4 regions of the Alkalihalobacterium sp. TH-98 genome follow, and region 2 is predicted to be linked to each of the others. Evidence: riboswitches for the same ligand, from Rfam matches in the RefSeq annotation. Region 2 holds a riboswitch; each other region holds the start of a gene.

Region 1 (3,209 bases), on a different contig from region 2:
TCAGAATTTCGCCTTCTTCTAAGATGGCTTGCGCATTTACAGGCGCTGCCAATTGCTCATTCATAGTGGTGAGTTTTTGCTCGAATTCGGTTCTCAGAACTTCACTACGATATTCGTCGGTTTGACTTGGCAGTAAAAAATACGTTTTCGCTTCTGTAGATGGGAAAAAGGTCGCCTGACTTCTTAAAGTTTCTCTAATCCCGGGTAAGTCACTTTCTGTAAACTCCATCTTTGTTTCAGTTCCTTCTAAAATGAGCTGGTCCCCAACATAGATTTGGTTTTTAAGCACAGAGGTTTGCAACTTTTCTAGGGCTTGATCAGCTGTCAGCCCGCTAACTTCTATTCCATTAATCGTAATGTTTGAATTAAAATGTGTATTTTGATAGTAGATCATTACCGTCAATATAAGTGCAGTAATAAAGATAATAATGGATAGAATGTACTTCCAGTTTTTATACCATTTATTAGGTTGTTTCTGTCGAAGATTATTTTCTTCTACAGATTTTTCTACGGCATAACCCATATATATCCCCCCGACCTTCGACTTTCTTAGACTCTAAAACTTCTTATCTAACTTAATTATAATCTTTTACTACCATTTTACTAGATAGGAAATTTATATTTTGTCGTTTTTTGTAAGTTGGGGAAGTTTATTATAAATTTTTGGTGAACTTATGTAGGATACTGGAGAAATACTTGGTGGGGTTGTTGCAATTATTTAATTTCTCTGGGCTAAGAAGTAGGCGATAGGAAAGCTTTACAGGTTGAATTATAAATAGGGAGTGAGTTAGATAAGAGGATAGTTACTTTATATCAACATAGAGACTTCTAATAATACAATTGTCTAGTACACACCATTATTAAAAAACGTGGAACACGCTGTGAAACAAGATTATTCGGGGAGTCACTGTGAAGGTATCCTATGCTTCTAAATGAACAAATACTGTTGTAATAGAATGAAAGGAGAAAAGGCCAAATAAGCCATTCTCCTCTCTTTTGTTAATAATAATTATTTTTTCCCACCTGCATTGGAACCAGAAGCAGGTCCTTGTGGCACATCCTTTTTGATGTGCCCTAATTGTTTACCATTATTGTCTTTCTCATTATCGCCATCTGCTGGAGCAGGATCTACAAATGTTACTTCTTTCTTTTCTTGTCCTTCCCAAGAAACTTGACTATTACCAGCTGTCATTTGGATGTCAAATACAAACTTATAAGTACCTGCTTCATCTGCTTCAAACGTAATTACAGAAGTGTAATAACCATCATCATCTAGTACTAACGAACTTTCTCCTTCAAATACCTCATCATTAACTGTCCAGTTATACGTTGCGGCAGAGCCTGTTTTCAAAGCCGATGCTGTAAGTGTAACAGTTTCTCCGACTTCCAATTCATAAGTATCTGCTGTTAAAGTTAATTCATGGACATCCTTAACAAATTTGCTTTCTACATTTTCTGTTACATCTTCAGCTCCTGCTTCTGCAGCAAAAGCTCCTCCTGCAAATACTGATAATGCTAAAGAAGTTGCAATTGTTAATCCTACTACTTTTTTTGTTAATTTTCTCATTTCCCATTTCTCCTCTTAAATCAATTTTTTAATATAGTAAAAACCAATCATTAAGAGGGCCGGTTACACCACTAGCTTCATATACCCCAAGGTGTCCAAATAAGGGTTATACTTCATCGCTTCCCAAAGTTAAAACTAAGTACATAGGCCTAACATTTAGGACTTTGCGCCTTTCTTTCTTGTGGCCACGTGAAATAGTAGTGCATTGTCTCTATTTCGAATTATATATTCGTTTTAGAGAATATGGAAGATTTTTGTTTCGACATATATATACAAAGAGCCACATCAATTTTAATAGATTTAATAAACTACAGTTAAATATATTTTTCATGGGCAAATTTAAAGAAATGTTGAGGTCGATGTTATGTAGTGAATATATCTTTACTTATCAATAATTGTAATGTACGTATAAACTGTCGAATTTTTTGGAAAAAAAATCATTTAAATTTAACTGTAGTTCAATTTATAATAAAAGAGTATCAATAGAATTTTAGTGGAGATCTGTAGAATGATTGATCCACAACTCAAAAAAGCTTGCATGGAAAATTTATTTTCTATGTCTTTTTTTAGCAGTTATTGTTCTCTATAAAGCACAATAAAATATAGATATTGAATGAAAATTTTAGCAAAGGAGTGAAGTGAACTATTTGTTTTATAGGAATTTTGGCATGGTAGTCCACTATTGTGTATGAGATACAATGTTCTTTAAAACGAATAAAAAATTCAAATATGATTAGGTGTGTTTTATGAAAAAATGGATAGGAATTACCTTAGTCTTTCTAATTGTAATCTCGTTCTTTTGGTTAGGTGGGGAAAAAAGTCGCTCATTCAATAATCAAGCTTTATCCGAAGAGTCTGTATCTGTTTCACCAACTCATAAGATCGAAGTGAAAAGCGAAGACAGCAGTTGGAGTGAACCTCCAAGTGATGAACAAGATGTAGACGGTTGGAAGTTAGTTTTCTTTGATGATTTTACAGATGAAAAACTGAATACAAAAAATTGGACGGCTCTAAAGCGAAAAGAAAGCTATAACAACGAACTTCAGGAGTATTCTCCCAGAAATGTAGAAGTTAGTAATGGTCGACTTAATTTAATAGCAAAGGAGGATGGTGTCGCTCCTAAAAAGTATAGTTCGGGACTTGTTGAAACGAAGGGTAAATTTGATTTTCTTTATGGGAAAGTTGAAGTGAAAGGAAGGTACCCTGTTGGTAAAGGACTATTTCCAGCTATATGGATGTTACCGTCTGATGGAAAGGACCATTTACCTGAGATTGATATATTTGAAAATGTTGGTCACGAACCGCATCTCATCTATCAAGTTCACCATTGGAGGGAAAACGGAAAACTTCAAACAACTTATAATAAAACAGAAAATCAGGAAATTGATACAGATCATATATACGGAATTGAATGGGAAGAAAACGAAATACGGTGGTATGTGAATGAAGAGCTTGTTTTTACTTCTACCAATAACATCCCGGATATGCCAATGCATCTTATTATTAATTTGGCTATAGGTGGAAATTGGCCAGGGGACCCTGATTTAAGTACATTCTTTCCTGCCATATTCTCTATAGATTACGTTAAAATTTATAAGAAAGTAGGATAATAAAAATGGAAAGTATACTTAATATAACGATA
Region 2 (3,209 bases):
TATTTAAAAGCCTACCATAAGCTCCAAAAAAACAATCAAAACAACGATGAATTTTATGATTTTGACCGAGAACAACAAATACTTGCTGCGATCATTGTGAAAAAACGCTTGAAGAAAATTAGAAGGTATATTGAAAATCTACAGTTTGTTGATGTGAAAGCAACGTATATCCAATTGTTTAGAAAAGCAGAGTATGTAAACGGGTATTCGGATCAATTACCGAAAGAGTGGGCTGATATATGCGTCTCAACAACTGAAAATATAGAACAAAACCATCTTCGATATGAGGATGCGACACCTCTTCTTTATTTAAAAGGTCGGCTCGAGGGTCTTCAGGTGAATACGTCGATTCGTCATGTGTTTATTGACGAAGCACAAGATTATTCGCCGTTTCAATTTGCGTTCATAAAAAGCTTATTTCCACGTGCAAAAATGACTGTGCTTGGTGACTTAAATCAGTCCATTTATGCCCATTCTTCCGTCAATAGTTTTGAAGCGTTACGTTATTTGTTTCAAGAAGATGATATGGAGCAATATCAGCTGACACGCAGTTATCGTTCGACGTATCAAATCGTCGAGTTTACGAAGGGGATTATCGGTGCAAATATTGATCCTTTTAATCGACAAGGTGAAAAGCCATCGGTTCAATTAGCTGAAGATGAAAATGAACTCCATTCAAAAATAGGGAAGAGAATTGAAACACTTCAAGCCAATGGACATGAAACGATTGCAATTATTTGTAAAACGGCTGAGGAAACAGAGAATGTATACGAACATTTAAAAGAATTACTACCTCTTCGAATGATAACAAAACAATCGACAGGTTATGAAGCCGGGGTACTAGTAATCCCCTCTTATTTATCAAAAGGAGTCGAGTTTGATGCCGTTATTATTTACGATGCTTCAAACTCAAAATACCACGAGGATAGTGAACGGAATTTATTTTATACCGCGTGTACAAGGGCGATGCATTCACTAGACCTTTTTTATAAAGGGGAACTGAGTCAATTTCTCGATAAAGTTCCAAAAGAGACATACAGAAATGAAAATTAGACCTTTTTGGTTTCAGTATTCTGAAAATGCTGTTAAGATAGTAATGATATAAAACAATCGTACGAAAGGGCAAAATCATTGAAAAGTGATGACGCAAAACTATAGGGGCTTCAGTTAATGTTAATTAACTATGCTAGCCAGTTGCCGAATATGGACCTCCGTGCGGTTTAGTAAATAAGGAGGAAGTAGTATTTTGTTTGTTCGAATTAAATTGGAAGATTTCAGTGAATTGAACAAGATTTTAAACTATGCTGGTTATACCGAGGATTTAGTTTGTCTCTATTTAAATTTTGTAGAATGTAAGTTGACGATTCGACCTGGACCTGGACGTAGTAAACGTTTGGTCGTTTTATTGGAATGTAAAAAAGCTATGTCTAAATATCAATTGGACAGATTAGTAGTTATTCTAGAAGAGATCGCCAATGAAAAGGGGTTTCAAGGAATCGAGTTTACGGAAAGATCGAATGAAATCTCCCCGTCGCTTCTGCAATACCGTGGATACAAGTATAAATTTGGCGGTCATATTAATCCTTATCTTAATGGTCGCGACGGTACGTACGTTCTTGATTTTTTATAGGTGAGGGACATGAAGAGACCCATTTAATAGGTAAGTTTAGAGAGATGTATATATGAAGTAAATGGAAAAATCTTATTTTGAAGGTCGTAACATGTGAAGCTGTCTTACATGTTGCGTCTTTTTTTTTAGAGTGGAGATGCTTTGATTAAACTGTTCTTGAAGTTCAGGTGCTTTAATATTGGAATTGTTTGTACGAAGTTGTCAATAAAAAAAGAGTCGTATGACGAAATCTTTGATCATATACATGAATGACTTAACAACTTGGAGGTGTTGCGAGATGATCCCGTCCATTTTAATTACGATTGCTCTGGTTATTATCGTCATTCGTTCAGGTTATGTTTCTCTTAATATGCTAAAATCCTATAGGAGAACAAATATATTGGATCTTTTATACCATTTATCCATTTTTGTAATAGCTTTATCTTTTTTAATATAAGGTATTTGTAGAAGAGAATAGTAAAGACTACTCATTACAGTATGATTTCCTTACTCTATAATAAGTTGACACAATTGAAGTCTGGCAAACTTAAATTTTATTGATATACTCAAAATAGGATATTTTTCAAATGATGTTGCAATTAAAAAGTAAATAAAGGAGAAAGAAGATGGAATATAGATCAAAACAGCAATCTTCGTCGTTACTTCAAGCATTAAAAAAACCAAACTCGTCAAAAGATTGGGCGTTTATAATTGTTATTGGATGTTTAGGAGTAGCACTTTTCATAGGAGCTTTGTTTAATGATATTATTTTTAGATTATTTGTTATGGTGTTGTTAATGACTCTTGCGGTTTCTATTAATCGAATAAGAACTCCGTTAGTTACTAACCAAAGTGAAGAAGCAAACAATGTGAAAACTAAGCAGGTTGAAGACGAAAAATCTGAAGATGTGGAGTTAACAAAGTCTGAAGTTGCAAAGAAACAAAGTGATTTAGAAAAAGTAGATTTAGATCGAACGATGTTACTCGAAGAGCTTTTTACAAAAGCTGAATTAAGCGATTTAGAAAAACAAAAGTATCGTCAACAAATTAAACAAAAAGATAACGAAATATCAACGATTATGCAAGAAATTAATAATGCGAAAAACAAAATCCACCAAGCTGTACTTGAAACAAAGAAGTATTTCATAAAGGTCGATCCGATCAAAGAAATCGCTGCTTCACTGGATAAGGATTCTGTCCTCAATGGATCGATTTATGACTTGAATTGGGCGCTAGATGAAATTCGCTCATCATTATCAGATGACATCATTCAAGCTTTAGAAAAGTCAGGATACGTTGATAATGAGTTTAAATTAACGAGAAATGGCTATAAAGCGTTAATTAAAGAAGTTGGGAAAAATGAAGAAGAGCTTGAGGAAATAAAATAGATCGTAGAAAGAAGAGAGGCTGCCCACTTTTATGGCAGCCTCTTAATGTTTTTTAGATAGAAACAGCATTTGTAGATGGGCTTGGTAGTAGTAGCGGCCAGCGAGACTTCCCTCAACTCTTACGACAGTGCAATCTGGACTCATACTGGTTGGAGTGTGGGCCAGAAAACGAGAATATGACCCTGGTATTACCAGTAACAGGGAGAAGAGGC
Region 3 (3,209 bases), on a different contig from region 2:
TCTGTAACTTCTGAACTTAACTCGCTAGACACTGTTGCTGGTTGATGCGATAAGTAGAAAATAAGCGCCATCCAAGCGATCACAGCTGTCCAGGAAAACCATTTAATCATGCAATGAAAAACTCCCTACGATGCTGCTAAAATTTGACCTTTTAGTCAATCAAGTCGTTATCTATTATTTTAACGCTTTAGCTAGGATTAGCAACAGCCCAACTAGTTAATTGTTCTTATTTAGGAAGATTTGAAGCAGAAAAAGAGGGAAATGAGAGGCTAGCGAGAGTAAGATGAGGGGAAAATCCCCAACTAAAAAAGCAGGTACTTAACCTACTTTTTTATCAGAATAAACTCTTGGAGATAAGGTATTGATCACTATTCTTTTTGGTGATCAAACTCAAATTTCTGAACAAACCCACAATGTGAACAAGCTTTCCCTATTTGTTGTTTCGACTCAGGCTCAACGTAGTAAATTTCTTCGTGGCCGCATATTGTACAATCAATAACATGGAACAATTCTCTCTTTCCTAGTATCGCATCTAGCACCAACTCAAAGGACATCTTATTCACCTCTGTAATCGTTTTCATATACTTTACCAAATTTTACTTTTGAAGTAAGGCGAAACTTGTTGAGGAGATTATTTTTTTTACGACAATGTGTGACTTTCTTTCTGGTATACAGGTCTTTGATCCTAGGTTTCGTTATTTTTACTAGAATAGACTTAAACAAAGGAAATTGGCTAAAAAGTAATTCGTAATGAATTTCTCTCAACGAAATTAAGGTTGGATTGGATGATCGTGTTGGGGTTACTAATCACTACTAAGACGTTCTGTGACGCAATCCAAATCATATTCTTCATCTATAATTAATATATTTGTTATTAGCACATAGTAGGGAGTGAGTATATTACGCTGGTTGTAAGAGAAACCCATGTCGTTTATACCGTCCAGCCTGGCGATACGTTATTTTCAATTGCTGCTCATTTGGCAGTACAGTCTTGGGGATTAAAGAGCCAACCATTAAATCCACCAATAACGGATCCAAATTTAATATTTCCAGGTTGGACTCTTATTGTTCCTGTCCTTGTGGAACCTACTTTTCGTACCATTTATGTTACTCCCCCTACAGATTCGCTGTTTCGTATTGGTCAGCGGTTTTCGGCCCATACGGATCTTCTCGCTGGGATGAACCAGCTTCAGGATGCAGATGCTCCGCCTGCTTACGGGTATTTTTCTAAAACCGTTGTGTTTGACCGAACACCAACCACAACTGGCGGACAATTATGGGTCTACTTTCAAAGTGGGATCGACGGCAGTATCATAGATCTTGTACTTTGGATGGCAAAGCTGATGCAGCGGTAAGAGTTACGTTTACATAGAGGTCTGCCCCCCATTATTGGGTATACTGTGAATTATGTAGAAAATTGTTGAGAACTTAGTATTGATAAATTCAGAATATTCCACTATAATCTGACAGGAATGGGAGCTTTGAACTATATTCTACATACGGGCACTTGGGATATAGGGAGCTAGTAGTGCGACCCACCCTCTACAAAAGCATTAGGAGGAGATACATATGAAGAGCAACATATCATTAGAAAAGGCGTTTAGATCGAACGCTAAATTTTTGTGCCTATTATTACTAGTATCCCTATTGGTAATGACAGGTTTTTCTCACCCTTCAGAAAGAGGAAATGGCTTTATCAGTCATGAAATTTGGGTAGCCGATCAATTAAATAATGAGATCCATATTATCAATGGAGCAAATCACCGAATAGAGCAGACGTTAACTGAAGATGATGGTGTAGGGAAAACACCGCATATGTTAGTCTTTGATAACAAAGGTGAATATGCGTATGTCGCTAATATGACTAGTGGAGATGTTTCAGTGATTCGCGGGTCCGACAAAGAAGTTATCGCAACGATCCCGACCGCTCCAGGGGCTCATGCTGCCATACCAACGAATAAACGAGATAAAGTCATCGTGTCGAACACCCCTAGCAAAAGTATCTCTGTTATTGAAACCGATGTAAAAAATGAAAAATTTAAATATGTGAAAACCGTCGAATTAGAAGATTACGAGGAACTCACCGAAAAAGAACGCTTCCCAAATACTACGCCAGTATGTCACTTCTTTACAGCGGATGATAAATACTTTTATGTAACACTTGGAGGCGGCGGTTTACTCATATTTGAAACGGACACTTTAGAGCTAGTGAAAGCTTACGATAAGGATGATGTCAAACCACATGGCTGTGGGTTAATCCTTTCTCCCGATGGAAAAACGATGTATGCGAATGCAGGAAGTGCTGATCTCGGTGAATTGTATATTTTTGATACCGAAACTCATGAATTAATCGAGACAAAAGACACATTAGGTAAGGATGCTCATGGGGTTGCGATTACACCAGATAACCAAAACCTTTGGGTGATTAATCGGATGACAAATAATGCAACGATATTTGATATTGAGACAAATGAGGCCGTAAACCAAGTGTCCTACATTGGAAGCGCACCTGACTTAATGAACTTTTCACCAAACGGACAATGGGCTTATGTGACAACAAGAGGACCAGAACCAGCTACAGGGACGCATGCCATTGCCGGTCAACGCCCAGGAGTATCCATCATTAATACGCGCTCGCTAAAGAAAGTCAAACAAATTGAAATGCCTGGTGGAGATATCCATGGTATCGATGTACGCATAATTAACCGTTAACTTTAATGAAAGAGCCTATTAGGATCTCTCTTATATAAAAAAACCTGGGTCCTTATTGGATTAGACCCAGGTTTTTTTATACCCACACAGTGGGGCAGCATCACTTCTTATTATTTTTAACTTCGGCCGATATATTTTCAACTTTTCGCCAAATATTATCAACTTCGACTAAAATATTTTTAACTTTAGTCGATTTATTTTTAATAGCAGATAAAACAATAACTTCGCCTCTCAATCTATCTACTAACTTGAAACAATATTTTTCGGGGTGTCACTGTGACGGTTTCATTCGGTTTCATTTAATTTGATGAAATATCTGTAATTTGTGAAGTTTATATTCCACAAAGTAAAAACAAGGCTATAAAAAGGAAGACTAAGGTACAGGTCCCTCGATTCTAGATGTGGATAACTATATATAAATACCTATAAACCCTTTCGATCCCTGTGTGTAACTCGTAAAGGTGGATAACCCTCTGTATAAATAGAAGGTTATCCAC
Region 4 (3,209 bases), on a different contig from region 2:
AAGCAGTACGTGGGAAGTAAAAGAGACTGCTCACTTATTTATCAATAAAATAAAAGACTTATTTCCAAGTGATTATATTTACTTATACACAATTGAAAATACGAAGCTGCAACTACTAGAAGCCTATCAAAAAGACCCCACTGCTCTTTTTTCAACGGGAAAGACAATTGATTCAGTAACTGAAAAAGTGTACCGCAGAAAAAGAGCCGTTGTCTTTCAAAATAGGAGCCAATGGCCGACACCAGAGCGTCTTTGGTTAAAAACAGCTCATTCCGTAATGGTCGTCCCAATTATTCAACATCGTGAGTTGAAAGGCATCATCACGATCGCTGTTAATCAAAAAAGTGCCTATAAAAAGCAAAATGTCACGTTAATGGAAATCCTCGCAAACTTCGTCGGTGTCGCGATTGATAACGCCCGTCATTACGAAGCAACGAAAAAAGAAAGTGAACGTTGCCCGCTGACAAGTCTTTATAATTATCGTTCGTTTGAGCGACTATTAATTGAAAACTATGAACAAAGCGTCATTCAGAACGATAAAGTAGCGGTCATTCTACTAGACTTAGATCATTTTAAGTCTGTTAATGATACGTATGGCCATCAAGCCGGTAATGACGTACTTTGTCAAATCGCAAGGCTGATGGAAGAGACAATAGGGGAAAACGGAATTGTCGCTCGCTATGGCGGCGAAGAATTTGTCATTCTATTAACAAACACTAATTCAACTGCCGCATACATGAAAGCGGAAGAATTACGTCTGCGCATTGCCCAACACCAGTTCCTTATTCATAACGACCTCAACGAAGGAGAAATGAAAACGATTCAGATCACGGCGAGTATCGGTGTGGCAACTAGCGATGATGAAGAGTCCAATCCGGTATCACTTGTCCGCCAAGCAGACCGTGCGATGTATACAGGAGCGAAACAAAAAGGCAGAAACCGCGTGGCGGTGTATGGGGATCGATCTGAAGTACAAGTAGCAGTGGAAACGTTAGAAGATACGTTGACGAGGTAACGACACAGTTTATCTTCTAATAAAAATTACTATTGTCACTTTTGTGACTAAAGTAGTAAATTTGATATAAATTCCATAAAAAAATTTACCGAAAAGTATTTTCATTTAGGAGAATCTTGCTATAATCAGAGTTGCAAGGATGAAGCAAACAGACTAGTAAATTAAAGGGAATTACACTTCTCTAATGATCTTAGTAGTAGGACTTGTTATAATAGGTTTGAAACATAAGAGATTAGAGTATTTATTACTAGAATTGTTCAATATATTGAAATTAAAGGCGCGATGAAATACGACTTGTATGTGGGCACCTAAGTCGTACGGAGCTAGTGGTGCAACCGACTTTTACATATGACATCTCGGAGGAGGTCTAGTAAAGGTTATTTTTTTGCACTTAATTTGTCATTTTATGACAAATTAAGGTAAAAAAGTTAGCGAACAAAGTCAAAAGCATCATTATTAGGTCAAGTCTAGCAACAAGAAATTAGGTACGGTTTTGAGAGCGGACAAGCTCAAAAAATAAATTAACTATGAGAAAAAAGGGAGAGATATTTAAATGAAGGCACTTATTCAAAAACGTCTTAAAAATCAAAAAGGTTTAACACTTATTGAGTTACTAGTTGTAATTGTTATTTTAGGGATTATTGCGGCGATTGCTATTCCGATGTTAGGGCAGAATAGTGATAAAGCACGTCAAGCAACAAATGAACAGAATGTAAAGATTATTAATGATGATTTGCAAAGATACAAAGTAGAGACAGGTGATTATCCAACTGGGGAAACTGTTGCTGCAAGACTAGGTGAATTAAATATTAATCCGCTGCCTACAATTGAAACTTTTGGAGCTTGTGATGCTACAGCTGCAGCTTTCTCTATTGAAGGTAACGCTACTACAAGTACTGTAAAAATCGGAGCAGCATGTTTACCTAGTGGGTCTCAATACGCACGTTAATAAGGATTACTAGCTGTCGCTATAATTGATAGCGACAGCTTTTTAAATAATTTAATACTTGCATTAGAAAATTTTAACTCTATTTATTAAATAAAGAAGGGATGTTATGTATTATTTCTGATGAGGAGAGATTTAATTGATATTATTAGATATTTACTTTTTATTACTTGCGTTATTACTCGGCTCCTTCTTAAACGTAGTAGCCATCCGTCTACTTAACAAAGAATCCATAGCATTCCCACCTTCTCATTGTCCAAATTGCAAGCATAAACTTACTGTACTTGATCTAGTTCCTGTATTCAGTTACTTATTCTTAAAAGGAAAATGCCGTTACTGTCAAACAAAAATTTCTCCTTTATATCCATTTGGAGAATTATTAACAGCAACATCGATTTTTATTGTTTATAAATTTGTTGGTCTTCAACTAGAGTTAATTCCTGCACTCATTTTAACTATTTTACTTGTTATTTCAGTCTTAACCGATATTCGCAAACAACTTATTTTAGATGTGGTGACGTTACCAATGCTTGGTTTATTAATCATTAGTCGCTTATTTATTGGGACGGAACCGTTTTGGTACTATTTACTTGGTGGGGTTGTTGGTTTTGCATTGTTACTACTGATTGCTATCGTCAGCCGTGGTGGTATGGGTGGTGGTGATGTAAAGCTTTATGCGGCGATCGGTGTTGCATTAGGTCCGTGGATGACCGTTATGAGTCTCGTATTAGCATCATTTGTAGGTACGATTGTCGGCATTACGCTCTTGGTGCTTGGCATCGTGAAGCGTAAACAACCGATTGCGTTTGGGCCGTTTATTTTTATTGGGACGCTGTTAGCTTACTTATTTGGTTATGACATATGGAATTGGTATTTGAACTTATTATGGTAAGGTGTGAGGTTATGAAGGATCAAAGAGGAATTACATTAATCGAGTTACTTGTAACTATTACCCTTTTGGGGATTGTTGTCATTCCTATTCTCACATTAATGACAGGGACTTTTACGAATACCGTATCTCAAGGAAAAGAAAGTCAAATTCAGTATTCTGCTCAAGAAGTGGTGGAAACAGCTAGAATTAGTACTTATCCTGAGGGATTAGAGAATAGAACGATATATGGAACTTGTTCAGCGAATTCCGGATGTTCACCAATAGATATTACAAGCACAGTGGAACCAGAACTAACGGATTTAGAAGTCATGTATCAAATACATTTTAGTAATCTAGTAAATGTTACATCTGACCCA

What was found. A riboswitch is a leader RNA that binds a small molecule or an ion and turns the genes downstream of it on or off. The one in region 2 is predicted to bind cyclic di-GMP.
Region 1: another riboswitch for cyclic di-GMP. It lies ahead of AC2VNP_RS08910 (hypothetical protein); the one in region 2 lies ahead of AC2VNP_RS10295 (hypothetical protein).
Region 3: another riboswitch for cyclic di-GMP. It lies ahead of AC2VNP_RS12185 (YncE family protein); the one in region 2 lies ahead of AC2VNP_RS10295 (hypothetical protein).
Region 4: another riboswitch for cyclic di-GMP. It lies ahead of AC2VNP_RS15720 (type II secretion system protein); the one in region 2 lies ahead of AC2VNP_RS10295 (hypothetical protein).

The regions. Positions count from the first base shown of each region.
Region 1 is NZ_JBYCKM010000023.1:10,627-13,835, forward strand. Features, by position in the region: gene AC2VNP_RS08905 (L,D-transpeptidase family protein) at 1-523, opposite strand, end outside; gene AC2VNP_RS08910 (hypothetical protein) at 1,010-1,567, opposite strand; cyclic di-GMP riboswitch class II at 1,618-1,700, opposite strand; gene AC2VNP_RS08915 (glycoside hydrolase family 16 protein) at 2,314-3,177, shown strand.
Region 2 is NZ_JBYCKM010000026.1:162,678-165,886, forward strand. Features, by position in the region: gene helD (RNA polymerase recycling motor HelD) at 1-1,053, shown strand, start outside; cyclic di-GMP riboswitch class I at 1,112-1,202, shown strand; gene AC2VNP_RS10295 (hypothetical protein) at 1,247-1,630, shown strand; gene AC2VNP_RS10300 (hypothetical protein) at 2,236-2,997, shown strand.
Region 3 is NZ_JBYCKM010000033.1:19,165-22,373, reverse strand. Features, by position in the region: gene AC2VNP_RS12200 (VanZ family protein) at 1-110, opposite strand, end outside; gene AC2VNP_RS12195 (acyltransferase) at 369-554, opposite strand; gene AC2VNP_RS12190 (hypothetical protein) at 978-1,355, shown strand; cyclic di-GMP riboswitch class II at 1,467-1,549, shown strand; gene AC2VNP_RS12185 (YncE family protein) at 1,570-2,712, shown strand.
Region 4 is NZ_JBYCKM010000045.1:12,379-15,587, forward strand. Features, by position in the region: gene AC2VNP_RS15715 (sensor domain-containing diguanylate cyclase) at 1-1,015, shown strand, start outside; cyclic di-GMP riboswitch class II at 1,282-1,365, shown strand; gene AC2VNP_RS15720 (type II secretion system protein) at 1,569-1,964, shown strand; gene AC2VNP_RS15725 (prepilin peptidase) at 2,101-2,853, shown strand; gene AC2VNP_RS15730 (type IV pilus modification PilV family protein) at 2,865-3,209, shown strand, end outside.